DNA from 3 places in the Streptomyces sp. NPDC001717 genome. Region 1 is predicted to be linked to each of the others. Evidence: riboswitches for the same ligand, from Rfam matches in the RefSeq annotation. Region 1 holds a riboswitch; each other region holds the start of a gene.
The links. A riboswitch is a leader RNA that binds a small molecule or an ion and turns the genes downstream of it on or off. The one in region 1 is predicted to bind thiamine pyrophosphate.

Region 1 (5,487 bases):
GGCACCGGTGGCGCCGGTCTCACCCGTGGCGCCCGTCGCTCCGGTGGCGCCCGTCTCGCCCTGCGCTCCGGTCGGACCCGTCGGACCCGTCGGACCGGTCTCGCCCGTGGCACCCGTGGCACCCGTCGGACCGACGGAGCCTTCGCCGCCCGGACCGGTCGCACCGGTGGCGCCCGTCTCGCCGGTCGCGCCGGTCGCGCCGGTCTGGCCGGTCTCACCCGTGGCACCAGTGGCACCGGTGGGACCCGTCGGACCGGTCGGTCCGGTGTCACCGGTCGCGCCCGTCTCACCCGTGGCGCCCGTCGGGCCCACCGAACCCGTACCACCCGAGCCGGGCGGGCCCGTCACACCTGTGGCACCCGTGGCACCGGCCTCACCCGTGGCACCGGTGGCACCCGTCGCACCGGCCCCGCCTGTCGCACCGGTCGCACCCGCAGGGCCCGTCGGACCCGTCGGGCCCACCGAACCCGTGCCGCCCGTACCGGCCGGACCGGTCGCACCCGTCGCACCGGCCTGGCCCGTCGCACCCGTCGCACCCGTGGCGCCGGCCGGACCCGTCGGACCCGTCGACCCCGTCCCACCGCTGCCGGCAGGACCGGTGGCGCCCGTGTCGCCCTTCGGGCCGGTCGGGCCGGTCGGGCCGGTCGGCCCCGTTCCGCCCGCGGGCGGGCACTTGTCGTGTCCGTCGTGCGGGTCGCGCCCGTCCTCCTCGTCCCAGGTCTCGTCGTCGCCGCCCAGGTACTCGTCCAACAGCTGGGCGTGCAGCGGCTTCTCGTGCGGGGGCCGGCCGTGCTCCGGCTTGTCGTGCGGCTTGCAGTCGTCGCCCCCGCCGGCCGCCGGGGCGACGGCGGTCACGCTCGTACCGGCCGGCGAGACCAGCGCGACGACGGGGCTGGCCATGCCCACGAGCACGAGGGAGAGCGATGCCAGGGCACCTCCCGCCATCCAGGCCCGACTGCGGGGAACGGGGCCAAGCGGCGACCTGGTCCGGTGCTCACGACTCATCTGCAGCGCTCCTTCGGAACGGAATGCGGGCCGGAACGGGTGACGTCCCGACCGCGAGTTCGATCTTCCTTGGGAACTTACGGGCGCGAATCAGGGCATCTTGAGCAGTTCGTCTCGGACGTCAACAGATCGGCGTATCAGACCCGCACGAACGGATGCAGGCCCGGTCGCCCCGTGGTAGAGCCATCGGGTCACGCCACCGGCGAGCCGCCACCCCCTCGGCGGCCGGAATCCCTAACGTCGCCCGCGACCCGGCCGACGAGAGGGTGTTTGCGGTGAAGCCGACCATCTGTCTGAACATGATCGTCAAGAACGAGGCGCCGACGATCCGGAAATGCCTGGAGTCGGTGCGCCCGCTGATCGACACCTGGGTGATCGTGGACACGGGCTCCACGGACGGCACCCAGGACGTCATCCGGGACTGCTTCCGCGACCTGCCCGGCGCTCTCCACGAACGCCCGTGGAAGGGTTTCGACGGAAGCCGTACCGAGGCCATCGAGCTCGCCCGCTCCAGCGCCGACTACCTGCTGTTCATCGACGGCGACGACGTGATGCAGATCGAGCCCGGTTTCCGCATGCCCGACCTGACGCTCGACGCGTACCAGGTCGCGCTGCACGACGGCCCGATCATCCACTGGCGACCCGCACTGGTCTCCAACCGGCAGCCCTGGCGGTACGTGGGCGTCCTCCACGAGTACATCGAATGCGGCACCGACTACACCCGCGAGGCCATCGAGGGCTTCAACATCCTCTCGGTGGGCGGCGGGGCCCGGCTCCGGGAAGGCGGCCAGCGGGCGAAGTACCTGCGCGACGCCGAAGTCCTCACCGAAGGCCTCGCCAAGGAACCCGACAACACCCGGTACGCCTTCTACCTCGCCCAGAGCTGGCGCGACGCGGGAGAACCGGAGAAGTCCCTGGCCGCCTACGACCACCGCGTGGCCATGGGCGGCTGGGTCGAGGAGACCTACTGCGCCCGGCTCTACGCCGCGCGCCTCGCGGCCGGCCTCAAGCGGCCGGCGGCCGAGGTGATCGACCGGTTCCTGCGCGCGTACGAGAGCCGCCCCTCCCGCGCCGAGGCCCTCGGCGAGCTCGCCCGCCTCTGCCGCCTCGAAAGCCGCTGGCCCCTCGCCTACACGTTCGCCCGGCAGGCGGTGCGGATCCCGGCCCCGGACGACATCCTGTTCGTCGAGTTCGCCTGGCACGAATGGCGCGCGCTCGACGAACTCGCGGTGGCCTCCTACTGGGTGGGCGAGTACCAGGAATCGCTGGAGTGCTGCCAACGCCTCCTGGAGGAGGGCAAACTCCCCCTGGAGGAGCACGACCGGATCCTCGCGAACCTCGAATTCGCCCGACGCAAGCTCGGCCTGGCCGCCCAGGTCCCCGCCTGACGGCCACCCCCTCCCGAACAGCGGAAAAGGCCCGCGACTCCCCCCTCGGTGTCGCGGGCCTTCCCGTGTCGCCGCAGCGGAGGTCAGTCCGCCAGCGGCAGGTACACGCGGTTGCCCGAGGCGGCGAACTCGGCGGACTTCTCCGCCATGCCCGCCTCGATCTCCTCGGCCTTCAGGTCACCGCCGTGCTCACGACGGATGTCCTGCGAGATCTTCATCGAGCAGAACTTCGGACCGCACATCGAGCAGAAGTGCGCGGTCTTGGCCGGCTCGGCGGGAAGGGTCTCGTCGTGGAACTCGCGGGCCGTGTCCGGGTCGAGGGCCAGGTTGAACTGGTCCTCCCAACGGAACTCGAACCGCGCGTCCGACAGGGCGTCGTCCCAGTCCTGGGCGCCCGGGTGGCCCTTGGCCAGGTCGGCGGCGTGGGCCGCGATCTTGTACGTGATGACACCGGTCTTCACGTCATCGCGGTTGGGCAGACCCAGGTGCTCCTTGGGCGTCACGTAGCAGAGCATCGCGGTGCCCCACCAGGCGATCATCGCGGCGCCGATGCCCGAGGTGATGTGGTCGTACGCGGGCGCGACGTCCGTGGTCAGCGGGCCGAGCGTGTAGAACGGCGCCTCCTCGCAGATCTCCTGCTGGAGGTCGATGTTCTCCTTGATCTTGTGCATCGGGACGTGCCCGGGGCCCTCGATCATGGTCTGGACGTTGTGCCGCTTGGCGATCGTGTTCAGCTCGCCGAGCGTCTTCAGCTCCGCGAACTGCGCCGCGTCGTTGGCGTCCGCGATCGAACCGGGACGCAGACCGTCACCGAGCGAGTAGGTGACGTCGTACGTCGCGAGGATCTCGCAGAGCTCCTCGAAGTTCGTGTAGAGGAAGTTCTCCTTGTGGTGCGCCAGGCACCAGGCCGCCATGATCGAGCCGCCGCGGGAGACGATGCCGGTCTTGCGACGGGCGGTCAGCGGGACGTACGGGAGCAGCACGCCGGCGTGGACCGTCATGTAGTCGACGCCCTGCTCGGCCTGCTCGATGACCGTGTCCTTGTAGATCTCCCAGGTCAGGTCCTCGGCACGGCCGTCGACCTTCTCGAGCGCCTGGTAGAGCGGCACGGTGCCGATCGGCACGGGGGAGTTGCGCAGGACCCACTCGCGGGTGGTGTGGATGTTGCGGCCCGTGGAGAGGTCCATGACCGTGTCCGCGCCCCAGCGGGTCGCCCAGGTCATCTTCTCCACCTCCTCCTCGATGGAGGAGGTGACGGCGGAGTTGCCGATGTTGGCGTTGACCTTCACCAGGAACCGCTTGCCGATGATCATCGGCTCGATCTCGGGGTGGTTCACGTTGGCCGGAAGGACCGCGCGACCTGCGGCGATCTCCTCGCGGACGACCTCGGGGGAGACGTTCTCGCGGATCGCGACGTACTCCATCTCCGGGGTGATCTCGCCCCGGCGGGCGTACGCGAGCTGCGTGACGGCGGCGCCGCCGCGACCCCGGCGGGGCTGGCGGGGGCGGCCCGGGAAGACCGCGTCGAGGTTCTTGAGCCCGCCGCGCGGCGAGGTGTGCTTGATGCCGTCGTCCTCGGGGCGCACGGGGCGGCCCGCGTACTCCTCGGTGTCGCCGCGGCCGATGATCCAGTTCTCGCGCAGCGGGGGCAGGCCCCGGCGGACGTCGGTCTCGATCTGGGGGTCGGTGTACGGACCGGACGTGTCGTAGAGCGTGACGTCCTTGCCGTTGGTGAGGTGGACCTGGCGGACCGGCACCCGGATGTCCGGGCGGGAGCCCGCCAGGTATCCCTTGTGCCAGCCGGGCTGGCGCTCGGTCTGGCCGTCGTCGTCCTGGCTGACGGCAGGCGTGCGTGCGTCGTCCTGAATGGTCATGAGACCTGATCTCCCTACGCCGGCATTACCCGGTAACAGGTTCGGCGGTCGACGCAGCCTCTTCCCGTACACATCTGTGATGTGCGTACGGTGATCAGCGCCCTCTCAGCCCGGTGCTCCGAGCTCCCGCGTTGTGCAAAGTAGCCCCCACGTTAGCGTCGTGTGTGGCGTGCTGAACAGTGGGCCCCCCTCATCTCTTGCGATGATCTGCCGGTGACGTCTTCGCTGCATCCCCCCACGAAGCCCACCGAGCCCCATGACCACACCGGCCACGAGCACCCAGGTCCAGGGCACGACTCCGGTCATGCGCCCGGCCGGGGGCACGGCCATGGCCACGGCCATGGCGGGCACGGGCACGGGCACGGCCACGGTCCGGCGGCGCCCGGCTCGAAGCACTTGCGCAAGGTCATCGCGGCCGTACTGATCCCCTTCGCCGCCGCCGTGTTCGTCGGCATGGCGGTGCTCTGGCCCGGCGGAGCACCCGCGCACGAGCGCACGGGGGTCGGTTTCGACCGGCAGACCCAGCAGGCCACGGTCGTCTCGCTGGAGCGTGTCGACTGCAAATCCGTGAACGCCTCGCAGGTGCCCCCGACGGGTGACGCGTCCACCCCCGAGGGGCGCGAGGCGCAGGCTGCGCAGACGGGGGAGTGCAAGAAGGCGACCGTCGAGGTCGGTACGGGCCCGGAGAAGGGGCGGACCTTCGTGGAGGTCGTCCAGCCGGGTGCGCCGCGGCAGTTGGAGAAGGGCCAGGAGGTGGTCGTGGCCTACGCGCCGGACGCCCCGCACGACCTCCAGTACTCGGTGATCGACGTGAACCGCAAGCTCCCGATGGCGCTGCTGGCGGGCATCTTCGCCCTCGCCGTCGTGGTCGTCGGGCGGATGCGCGGGGTGTTCGCCCTGATCGCGCTGGTCGTCAGCTTCGGCGTGCTGACCCTCTTCATCCTCCCGGCCATCCTCCAGGGATCGAACCCGCTGCTCGTCGCCGTCATCGGGGCGAGCGCCATCATGCTGATCGCCCTGTACATGTGCCACGGCCTGACGGCCCGCACCTCGGTCGCCGTCCTCGGCACGCTGGTCTCGCTGCTGCTGATCGGGCTGCTGGGTTCGGTGTTCATCGACTGGGCGTTCCTCAGCGGCAACACCGATGACAACACCGGTCTGATCCACGGGCTCTACCCGCGGATCGACATGAGCGGTTTGCTGCTGGCGGGCGTGATCAT
Region 2 (5,487 bases), on a different contig from region 1:
GCATGCGCTCTTTCACGTCCGCAGGGAAGACCGCGTTGGTGAGCTGGGGCAGTCGGTCGAACTGCTTGATGCCCACAACAGGCATGATCTCGGGGATGATCGGGGTCTCGCAGCCCGCCTTTTCGACGCTGTCGCGCAGCCGCAGATAATTCTCCGGGTCGAAGAACATCTGCGTGATGGCGTAGTCGGCGCCGGCGCGGCACTTGTCCACGAAGTGCCGGATGTCCGTGTCCCAGTCGGACGAACGCGGGTGCATCTCGGGGAAGGCCGCGACGCCCACGCAGAAGTCCCCGGACTCCTTGACGAGTCGGACGAGGTCGGCGGCGTAGTGCACGCCCTCGGGGTGCGCCACCCACTCGCCCATCGGGTCGCCCGGCGGGTCCCCGCGCAGGACGAGCATGTTGCGGATGCCGGCGTCGGCGAACTGGCCGATGACGTGGCGCAGCTCGGCGACCGAGTGGTCGACCGCCGTGAGGTGCGCGACGGGGGTCAGGGTGGTGTCCGAGGCGATCTGCTCGGTGGCCCGCACGGTGCCGCCGCGGGTGGAGCCGCCGGCCCCGTAGGTGACGGAGACGAAGCTGGGGGCGACCGCCTCGACCCGGCGCAGCGCGTTCCAGAGGTTGCGTTCGCCCTTCTCGGTCTTCGGCGCCCAGAACTCGAAGGAGTAGGAGTGCCCGGACGCGAGGAGATCCCGGACCGTGTGTGCACGGTCCGACCAGGTGGAAGCGGTACCAAAGGCCATACGGGCAGGTTAGACGTGGCATGGCGCAGCCCGAAGCGGTGTCCGTCTTTTGGACACCTTTTTGGACACCTCGTCGGGGCTATTGGCCGATGCGGGCCCTTACGCGCTTGGCCAGCTCGGCGGCGGCCGCGCCCGGGTCGGAGGCTTCGGTGATCGCGCGGACGACCACGACGCGGGTGGCTCCGGCGTCCAGCACCTCGTCCAGGTTCGAGGCGTCGATGCCGCCGATGGCGAACCAGGGCCGGTCCTGCTCCAGCGAGGCCGCGTACCGGACGAGCCCGAGGCCGGGGGCGTAGCGGCCGGGCTTGGTGGGGGTGGGCCAGCAGGGGCCGGTGCAGAAGTAGTCCACGCCGGGCTCCGCGACGGCCGCGTCGACCTCGGACTCCGCGTGGCAGGAACGGCCGATCAGCACGCCCTCGCCGAGAATGGCGCGGGCGGCGGGGACGGGGATGTCCCCCTGGCCGAGGTGCAGGACGTCGGAGCCGATGGCGTGGGCGACGTCGGCGCGGTCGTTCACGGCGAGGAGCTTGCCGTGCCGGCGGGCGGCCTCGGCGAACACCCGCAGGTGCTCGAGCTCTTCCCCGGCCTCCATGCCCTTGTCCCGGAGCTGGACGATGTCCACGCCTCCGGCGAGCACGGCGTCCAGGAACTCGGGGAGGTCACCCTGCTTCTTCCGGGCGTCCGTGCACAGGTAGAGCCGGGCGTCGGACAGCTGCTGCATGGGTGTACCCCCCGTGGTGGAGCGCGGTGCACGGGCACGGAGGCCCGCGCACCGCGGTGTTTCAGTGGTTCGGACGAATCGACTCAGAGGGCGAGCGCCTGCGCCCGGCGCTTGACCTCCGTGCCACGATTCTCGCTCAGCGCCTGCGCGGGGGTGCCGGGCAGGGTCGGATCCGGAGTGAACATCCACTCCAGGATCTCCTCGTCGGAGAAGCCGTCGTCGCGGAGCACCGTCAGCAGGCCGACCAGGCCCTTGACGACCTTGTCGCCGTCGATGAACGGCGCGGGCACCTGGAGGGAGCGGTTCTCGCCGCGGCGCACGGCGACCAGCTGACCTTCCTTGACCATCTGGCGGACCCGGGTCACCTCGATGTCGAGCATCTCCGCGATGTCGGGGAGGTACAGCCAGGAGGGGACTAGGGCATCGATCTTTGCGTCAATCTCGGTCACACCCCAAGCCTGCCATCTCGACTCCGCCGCCGGTACCTGACCCACCCCGTCCGGGTAGCGCCCCGGCCCCGCCGCCTTCCAGCCCCGCCGGCGTTCGAGGCGCGGGGCCCGGGGCGGAGCCCCGGCCCCGCCGACCCGACCGACCCGGCCGGTCACGCGGCTACACGGCGGCGACGGCCGACTTCAGCGGAACCCCCGGGTCGGAGACCTTCGCGGGGTCGACCGTCGCCCCCGTCTCGATCAGCCGCCGCCCCTGCGCAAGATCCCGCGGCCTCCCCACGGCGAGCACCGCGACCAGCACCCCGCCCCTCAGCCAGCACACCGACCACGCCTCCCCGGCCGGGTCCCCCCGCCACAGCAGCTCGTCCGCCCCTCCGTGGTGCCCGGCGTACTGCACGAAGCGCCCGAACTGCTCCGACCAGAAGTACGGGACCGGGTCGTACACCTCACCCGGTTCCCCACCCCCCGCCAGGATGTTCGCCGCGACCGCCCGCGGCCCCTGCAGCGCGTTGTCCCAGTGGTGCACCAGCAGCCGCGCCCCGTACCGCCCCGAGGGGAACGACGCGCAGTCGCCGACCGCGTAGACCCCCGGCAGGGAGGTACGCAGGTGCTCGTCCGCGGTGACCGACCCGTCCGGCCCGAGCTCCACCCCGGTCCCGGCCAGCCACCCGGTGGCGGGGCGGGCGCCGATGCCGACCACCACCGCCCCGGCCGGCAGCTCGCGGCCGTCCTCCAGCAGCACCCGCCCCGCCTCGACCCCGGCGACCCTCGCGCCGGTGACCAGCTCGGCGCCCGCCTCCGCGTACCAGCGCCCCATCGGTGCGGCGACCTCCTCGGGCAGCGCCCCCGCCAGCACCCGCTCGGCGGCCTCGACCACCGTCACCGCGCAGCCCGCCTCCCGGGCCGCGGTGGCGAACTCGGCGCCGATCCAGCCCGCCCCGACGACCACGACCGACGGGGCCTCGGCCAGGACCGGCCGCAGCCGGGCCGCGTCGTCGAGGGTGCGCAGCAGGTGGACGCCGGGAACGCCCTCGGTCCCCGGCAGGGTCAGCGGCTCGGCTCCGGTGGCCAGCACGAGGACCTCGTACGGGACCGGGCCGGCCTCGGTGTCCAGTTCCCGCTCGCCGGCCCGCAGCCCCGTGACCTCGGTGCCGAGCCTGAGCTCGATGCCGAGTCCCTCGAAGTCCACGTCGAAGGCGGAGTCCTCGGCCTTGCCGAGCAGGACCGCCTTGGAGAGCGGGGGCCGGTCGTAGGGCTGGTGCGGTTCGGCCCCCAGCAGGGTCACGGGGCCGGCGTAGCCCTGCTCCCGCAGGGCCACCGCGGTCTGCACACCGGCCATTCCGGCGCCGACGATCACGACGCCGCTCTGATTCTTCTCCGTCTGCTCACTCACCCGGCCACCCTAATCATCTGACGTCCCGTCAGGAATAGGTGCCGCCTTACCCGCCGTCGACGGCCGGGATAGTCTGGCCACCGTACCTATCGCGGGAGTCCGGCGCACCGGGCTGAGAGGGAGGCTGGACGGCCTCCGACCGTACGAACCTGATCCGGGTCATGCCGGCGAAGGGAGGGGCTGGACGCCCATGTTTTCATCTCGGAATCGAACAGGACTCGAAACGGGATCCGAAACGGGACCCGGAACAGGGTCCAGAACCGGATCCGGAACCGGAACGGTATCCGACGTCCTCGTCATCGGCGGCGGGATCATCGGCCTGGTCACCGCCTGGCGGGCCGCCCAGCGCGGCCTGCGCACCGTCCTCGCCGACCCCGCCCCCGGCGGCGGCGCCGCCCAGGTCGCGGCCGGCATGCTCGCCCCCGTCACCGAACTGCACTACGGCGAGGAGTCCCTGCTGGGCCTCGGCCTCGCCTCCGCCGAGCGCTATCCGCAGTTCGCCGCCGAACTCGCCGAGGCCAGCGGCGGCATGGACATCGGCTACCGCGCCTGCGGCACCCTCGCCGTCGCCCTCGACTCCGACGACCGCCTCCACCTGCGGGAACTCCATGCCCTGCAGCGTCGCTGCGGCCTGGAGTCGGAATGGCTCACCGGCCGCGAGTGCCGCCGCCTGGAGCCCATGCTCGCCCCCGGCGTCCGCGGCGGCCTGCGCGTGGACGGCGACCACCAGGTCGACCCGCGCCGGCTCGCGGCCGCCCTGCTGGCCGCCTGCGAGCGGTCCGGGGTGATCGTCCACCGGGCGAACGCGGAACGGCTCGTGGTCACCGCCGACCGCGCGGCCGGCGCCGTACTGGACGACGGTACGGAGCTGCGCGCGAACCAGGTGGTCCTGGCCGCCGGCTCCCTCAGCTGCAAGCTGCCCGGCGTGCCGCCGGAGGCGGCCGTACCCGTCCGACCGGTCAAGGGCCAGGTACTGCGCCTGTCCGTCCCTCCCACCTACGCGCCGTTCCTCTCCCGGACCGTACGGGCCGTCGTACGCGGCAGCCACGTCTACCTGGTGCCGCGCGAGAACGGGGAACTCGTCCTCGGCGCCACCAGCGAGGAACTCGGCTGGGACACCACCGTCACCGCCGGCGGGGTCTACGAACTCCTCCGCGACGCCCACGAGCTGGTACCCGGCATCACCGAACTCCCCCTCGTCGAGACCAAGGCCGGCCTGCGCCCCGGCTCCCCCGACAACGCCCCGCTGCTCGGCCCCACCGAGCTGCCGGGCCTGCACCTGGCCACCGGCCACTACCGCAACGGGGTCCTCCTCACCCCCCTCACCGGCGACGTACTCGCGGAGCTGCTGACCACCGGCGAACTCCCGCCGATCGCCCGCCCCTTCTCCCCCCGCCGGTTCTCCGCCGCACGTCAGGAGTCCTACGCATGACCATCTCCGTCAACGGCGAGCCGCGCGAGATCGCGGCCGGCACCACCCTCGACTCGGTGGTCGCCACCCTCACCACCGCCCCCTCCGGCGTCGCGGCCGCCCTCAACGAGACCGTCGTCCCACGCGGCCAGTGGCCGGCCACGGCGCTGGGCGAAGGCGACCGGGTCGAGATCCTCACCGCGGTCCAGGGAGGCTGAGCGACATGGCGGACGACCTCTTCACCCTCGGCGGCCGGACCTTCTCCTCCCGCCTGATCATGGGCACGGGCGGGGCCCCGAGCCTGGACATCCTGGAGCGCGCACTGGTCGCCTCCGGCACGGAACTCACGACCGTCGCGATGCGCCGCCTGGACCCGACCGTCCAGGGATCCGTCCTCTCCGTCCTCACCAAGCTCGGCATCGCGGTCCTGCCCAACACGGCGGGCTGCTTCACGGCGGGCGAGGCCGTCCTGACGGCGCGCCTCGCCCGCGAGGCGCTGGGCACGGACTGGATCAAACTGGAGGTCGTCGCGGACGAGCGGACCCTCCTCCCGGACGGGGTCGAACTCCTCGACGCGGCCGAGATCCTGGTCGACGAGGGCTTCACCGTCCTCCCGTACACCAACGACGACCCGGTGCTCGCCCGCAAGCTGGAGGACGTGGGCTGCGCGGCGATCATGCCGCTCGGCTCCCCGATCGGCTCGGGCATGGGCATCCGCAACCCGCACAACTTCGAGCTGATCACCGAACGGGCGGGTGTCCCGGTCATCCT
Region 3 (5,487 bases), on a different contig from region 1:
ATGCCCATCGTGCCCGATGCCGCCGGCCGTGACTTCGACGACCGGGAAGCACGCGATCGGGGGGCCGCCCCGGACGGCGGTCCCCTCTTCCGCGACGAGACGCCGCCGCAGGAGCCCATGCCCAGCCCCCCGCCCCCGCCTTCGCCGGCACCGCAGGACCCTCCGCCCCCGCCGCAGAAGAAGCGCGCGGGGCGGGACCTGCGCGCCGCCATAGGGGTCGGCGTCGGCCTCGGCGCGGTGATCTTCGCTTCGCTCTTCATCGTCAAGGCGGTCTTCGTCGGCGTCGTCGTCGTCGCGGTCGTCGTGGGCCTGTGGGAGCTCACCTCCCGGCTGCAGGAGAAGAAGGGCATCAAGGCCCCTCTCGTCCCGCTCGCCGTGGGCGGCGCGGCCATGGTCATCGCCGGGTACGTCCGCGGCGCCGAGGGAGCCTGGGTCGCGATGGCCCTGACCGCCCTCGCGGTGCTGGTGTGGCGGATGACCGAGCCGCCCGAGGACTACCTCAAGGACGTCACCGCGGGTGTCTTCGCGGCGTTCTACGTGCCGTTCCTCGCCACCTTCGTCGCGATGCTGCTCACCGCCGACGACGGTCCGCAGCGCGTGGTGACCTTCCTGGTGCTGACCGTGGTGAGCGACACCGGGGCCTACGCGGTGGGCTGGCGCTTCGGCAAGACGAAGCTCGCGCCGCGCATCAGCCCCGGAAAGACCCGCGAGGGGCTCTTCGGCGCCGTGGCCTTCGCCATGGCGGCGGGCGCCCTGTGCATGGAGTTCCTGATCGACGGCGGTGCCTGGTGGCAGGGCCTGCTCTTGGGCCTCGCGGTCGCGGTCAGCGCCACGCTGGGCGACCTCGGCGAGTCGATGATCAAGCGGGACCTCGGCATCAAGGACATGGGCACCCTGCTCCCGGGGCACGGCGGGATCATGGACCGCCTCGACTCCCTGCTGCCCACCGCCCCGGTGGTGTGGCTGCTGCTGGCGGCCTTCGTGGGTACGGGCTGACCTGGGAAAAGGCGTCGTAGGACGCCGGGCGGTTATTCTGGAAAGGCGCGCTGCTTCTGCGGCGCGCCTTTCGTCTTACAAGGAGTACCTGCCATGGCCCGCCCTGTTCCGGGAGAGCTCACCTTCGTCGCACCGCGCGGAGCGAAGAAGCCTCCCCGGCACCTCGCCGACCTCACGCCGGAGGAGCGCCGCGAGGCGGTCGCCGCGATCGGCGAGAAGCCCTTCCGGGCCAAGCAGCTCTCCCAGCACTACTTCGCCCGGTACGCGCACGACCCGGCCGAGTGGACCGACATCCCGGCCGCCTCCCGGGAGAAGCTCCGGCAGGAGCTGCTGCCCGAGCTGATGAACGTCGTCCGCCACATCTCCTGTGACGACGACACCACCCGCAAGACCCTGTGGAAGCTGCACGACGGCACGCTCGTCGAGTCCGTGCTGATGCGCTACCCCGACCGAGTCACCATGTGCATCTCCTCGCAGGCCGGCTGCGGCATGAACTGCCCGTTCTGCGCCACCGGCCAGGCGGGTCTGGACCGCAACCTGTCCACCGCCGAGATCGTGCACCAGATCGTCGACGGCATGCGCGCCCTGCGCGACGGCGAGGTCCCGGGCGGCCCGGCCCGACTGTCGAACATCGTCTTCATGGGCATGGGCGAGCCCCTCGCGAACTACAAGCGCGTCGTCGGTGCCATCCGCCGGCTCACCGACCCCGAGCCCGACGGTCTGGGCCTGTCCCAGCGCGGGATCACGGTCTCCACCGTCGGCCTGGTCCCGGCCATGCTGCGCTTCGCCGACGAGGGCTTCAAGTGCCGCCTCGCCGTCTCGCTGCACGCGCCCGACGACGAGCTGCGCGACACCCTGGTCCCCGTGAACACCCGCTGGAAGGTCCGCGAGGTCCTCGACGCCGCCTGGGAGTACGCCGAGAAGTCCGGCCGCCGCATCTCGATCGAGTACGCGCTGATCCGCGACATCAACGACCAGGCCTGGCGCGGTGACCTCCTGGGCCGACTGCTCAAGGGCAAGCGCGTCCACGTCAACCTGATCCCGCTGAACCCGACCCCCGGCTCCAAGTGGACCGCCTCGCGGCCCGAGGACGAGAGGGCCTTCGTCGACGCGATCGCCCGCCACGGCGTGCCGGTGACCGTACGGGACACCCGCGGCCAGGAGATCGACGGCGCGTGCGGCCAGCTGGCCGCCTCGGAGCGCTAGATTCCGGTCCTGATCGATCATCTTCGGCCACGGGGTACCCTGTGGCCGAACCAATTTCATATTCCGACAGGGGAGCGCCACAGCGCTGAGAGTGCGGTATCCGTCATCCGCAGACCCTCTGAACCTCGCCCCGGTCATTCGGGGTAGGAAGTTCGGTCACCACTCAAGCTGTTGCGCCCTGCCCGGCGTCCGCTCCCACAGAGCGCCGGTCAGGGCCGCGTCTTCTCCTGGTCATCCCAGGAGGAATCACCAGTGAGCACCACCAAGAAGATCGCGGGCGTCGCGCTCGCGGCCGCGCTGGGCGTCACCACGCTCAGCGCCTGCGGCGGCGGGGACGCCAAGGACAAGAGCGCGGGCGGGACCGAGAGCCCGAAGTCCAAGACCGTCACGCTCGTCACGCACGACTCCTTCAACGTGACCGAATCGGTCCTCAAGGAGTTCGAGCAGGAGAGCGGCTACACGGTCAAGGTGCTGAAGTCCGGGGACGCGGGCGCGGCGCTGAACCAGGAGATCCTCACCAAGGGCTCCCCGCGCGGCGACGTCTTCTTCGGCGTGGACAACACCCTGCTCTCGCGCGCCCTCGACAACGGCATCTTCACCCCGTACGAGGCCAAGGGCCTGGCCGACGTGAAGCCCGAGTACGTGCTCGACAAGCAGCACCGCGTCACCCCGATCGACACCGGCGACATCTGCGTCAACTACGACAAGGCCTACTTCGCCGACAAGAAGATCGCCCCGCCGCAGACCCTGGACGACCTGGTCAAGCCGGAGTACAAGAACCTGCTGGTCACCGAGAACGCCGCGACCTCGTCGCCCGGCCTCGGCTTCCTGCTCGCCTCCGTCGGCAAGTACGGCGAGGACGGCTGGAAGGACTACTGGAGCAAGCTGAAGGCCAACGGCGTCGAGGTCGTCGACGGCTGGGAGCAGGCCTACAACGAGCGCTTCTCCGGCTCCGCGGGCGGCAAGAAGGCCAAGGGCGACCGCCCGCTGGTCGTCTCCTACGCCTCCAGCCCGCCGGTCGAGGTGCTGTACGGCGAGCCGCAGCCGGCCGAGGCCCCGACGGGCGTCGCCACCGGGACCTGCTTCCGCCAGGTCGAGTTCGCGGGTCTGCTCAAGGGCGCGAAGAACACCGAGGGCGGCAAGGCGCTCGTGGACTTCCTGATCGGCAAGAAGTTCCAGGAGGACATGCCGCTCCAGATGTTCGTGAACCCCGTGACGAAGGACGCTTCCCTGCCGGAGCTGTTCACCAAGCACGGCGTGGTGGTCGAGAAGCCCGAGAACGTGGCCCCGGAGACCATCGCCAAGAACCGTGAGCAGTGGGTCTCGGCATGGACCGCGCTCGTCGTGAAGTAAGCGGTACCGAGGGAGCGGTTGCGGCGTCGGGGGGCGCCGCGCCGGTCCCGGCGGGGGTCGTGCGGCAACCCGTGCGCGAGTCCGGCCGGGCCACGGCCGTGCGGCTCGCGCTGATGATCGTGCCCCTGGCCTTCTTCGGGCTGTTCTTCGCCTACCCCGTCACCGCGATCCTCGGGCGCGGCCTGAAGACCGACACCGGCTGGCAGTTCGGCCGGATCGCCGAGGTGATCACCCGGCCCGACATCGCCGGCGTGCTCTGGTTCACCACGTGGCAGGCGTTGGCCTCCACCGCGCTCACGCTGCTGATCGCCCTCCCGGCGGCCTACGTCTTCGCGCGCTTCGAATTTCCCGGGAAGCAGCTGCTGCGGGCCCTGGTGACCATCCCCTTCGTGCTGCCCACCGTGGTCGTCGGCACCGCCTTCCTCGCCCTGGTCGGCCGGGGCGGGCTGCTGGACGAACTGGTGGGGGTCCGCCTCGACACCACCGTCTGGGCCATCCTCCTCGCGCACGTCTTCTTCAACTACGCCGTCGTCGTGCGCACCGTCGGCGGGCTCTGGGCCCAGCTGGACCCGCGGCAGGAAGAGGCCGCGAGGGTGCTCGGCGCCGGGCGCTTCGCCGCCTGGCGTCGGGTGACGCTGCCCGCGCTGGCCCCCGCGGTGGCCGCCGCCGCGCTGATGGTGTTCCTGTTCACCTTCAGCTCCTTCGGCGTCGTGCTGATCCTCGGCGGGCCCTCGTACTCCACGCTGGAGGTGGAGGTCTACCGGCAGACCGCGCAGCTCCTGGACCTGTCCACGGCCGCCGTGCTGACCATGGTGCAGTTCGCCGCGCTCGCCGCGATCCTCGGCATCCACGCCTGGACCGTGCGCAAGCGGGAGACCGCGCTGCGGCTCGTCGATCCGGCCCGGACCGCGCACCGGCCGCGCGGCTGGGCGCAGCGGTCCCTGCTCGGCGGGGTGCTGCTGACGGTGGCGCTGCTGATCGTGGCGCCGCTCGCGGTGCTGGTGGAACGCTCCTTCGACGCTCCCGGCGGATACGGGCTCGGCTTCTACCGGGCGCTCGGGAACGCCGGCGGCGGGACGTTCCTGGTGGCACCACTGGAGGCGATCTGGAACTCCCTCCAGTACGCGCTCGCCGCCACCGCCATCGCCCTGGTCATCGGGGGGCTGGCGGCCGCGGCGCTGACCCGGCGCGGGGGCCGCTTCGTCCGCGGCTTCGACGCGCTGCTGATGGTCCCCCTCGGGGTGTCCGCCGTGACGGTCGGCTTCGGATTCCTCATCACCCTGGACGAGCCGCCGCTGGACCTGCGGACCTCGTGGATCCTGGTGCCGCTCGCGCAGGCCCTCGTCGGCGTGCCGTTCGTCGTACGGACCATGCTGCCCGTGCTGCGCGCGGTCGACGGGCGGCTCCGGGAGGCGGCCGCGGTGCTCGGGGCGTCGCCCCTGCGGGCGTGGCGGGAGGTGGACCTGCCGCTGGTGCGCAGGGCGCTGCTGATCGCGGCCGGATTCGCCTTCGCGGTCTCGCTGGGGGAGTTCGGCGCGACCGTGTTCATCGCGCGGCCGGACCATCCGACGCTGCCCGTGGCCGTGGCGCGGCTGCTGGGGCGGGCCGGTGAGCTGAACTACGGGCAGGCGATGGCCCTGAGCACGATCCTGATGCTGGTGTGCGCGGTGTCCCTGCTGGTGCTGGAGCGGCTGCGCCCCGACAAGACCTCCGGAGAGTTCTGATGACACTGCTTCAGCTGGAAGGGGTGTCGGTCCGCTTCGGTGAGCGCGCGGTCGTGGACGCCGTCGACCTGAAGGTCGCCGAGCACGAGACCGTGTGCGTGCTGGGCCCGAGCGGAAGCGGGAAGTCCACCCTGCTGCGGGTCGTCGCCGGGCTCCAACCGGTGTCCGAGGGCCGGGTGCTGCTCGGCGGCGCGGACCAGGCAGGGGT

Region 2: another riboswitch for thiamine pyrophosphate. It lies ahead of thiO (glycine oxidase ThiO); the one in region 1 lies ahead of thiC (phosphomethylpyrimidine synthase ThiC).
Region 3: another riboswitch for thiamine pyrophosphate. It lies ahead of ACFYZL_RS22890 (thiamine ABC transporter substrate binding subunit); the one in region 1 lies ahead of thiC (phosphomethylpyrimidine synthase ThiC).

The regions. Positions count from the first base shown of each region.
Region 1 is NZ_JBIAUK010000007.1:274,204-279,690, reverse strand. It holds gene ACFYZL_RS15930 (hypothetical protein) at 1-1,005, opposite strand, end outside; gene ACFYZL_RS15925 (glycosyltransferase) at 1,281-2,393, shown strand; gene thiC (phosphomethylpyrimidine synthase ThiC) at 2,477-4,267, opposite strand; TPP riboswitch at 4,262-4,407, opposite strand; gene ACFYZL_RS15915 (YibE/F family protein) at 4,664-5,487, shown strand, end outside.
Region 2 is NZ_JBIAUK010000005.1:1,481-6,967, reverse strand. It holds gene metF (methylenetetrahydrofolate reductase [NAD(P)H]) at 1-742, opposite strand, end outside; gene thiE (thiamine phosphate synthase) at 822-1,463, opposite strand; gene ACFYZL_RS11325 (Rv2175c family DNA-binding protein) at 1,547-1,912, opposite strand; gene ACFYZL_RS11320 (NAD(P)/FAD-dependent oxidoreductase) at 2,073-3,305, opposite strand; TPP riboswitch at 3,387-3,498, shown strand; gene thiO (glycine oxidase ThiO) at 3,496-4,737, shown strand; gene thiS (sulfur carrier protein ThiS) at 4,734-4,934, shown strand; gene ACFYZL_RS11305 (thiazole synthase) at 4,940-5,487, shown strand, end outside.
Region 3 is NZ_JBIAUK010000014.1:111,980-117,466, forward strand. It holds gene ACFYZL_RS22880 (phosphatidate cytidylyltransferase) at 1-996, shown strand, start outside; gene rlmN (23S rRNA (adenine(2503)-C(2))-methyltransferase RlmN) at 1,090-2,202, shown strand; TPP riboswitch at 2,261-2,370, shown strand; gene ACFYZL_RS22890 (thiamine ABC transporter substrate binding subunit) at 2,455-3,555, shown strand; gene ACFYZL_RS22895 (ABC transporter permease) at 3,669-5,279, shown strand; gene ACFYZL_RS22900 (ABC transporter ATP-binding protein) at 5,279-5,487, shown strand, end outside.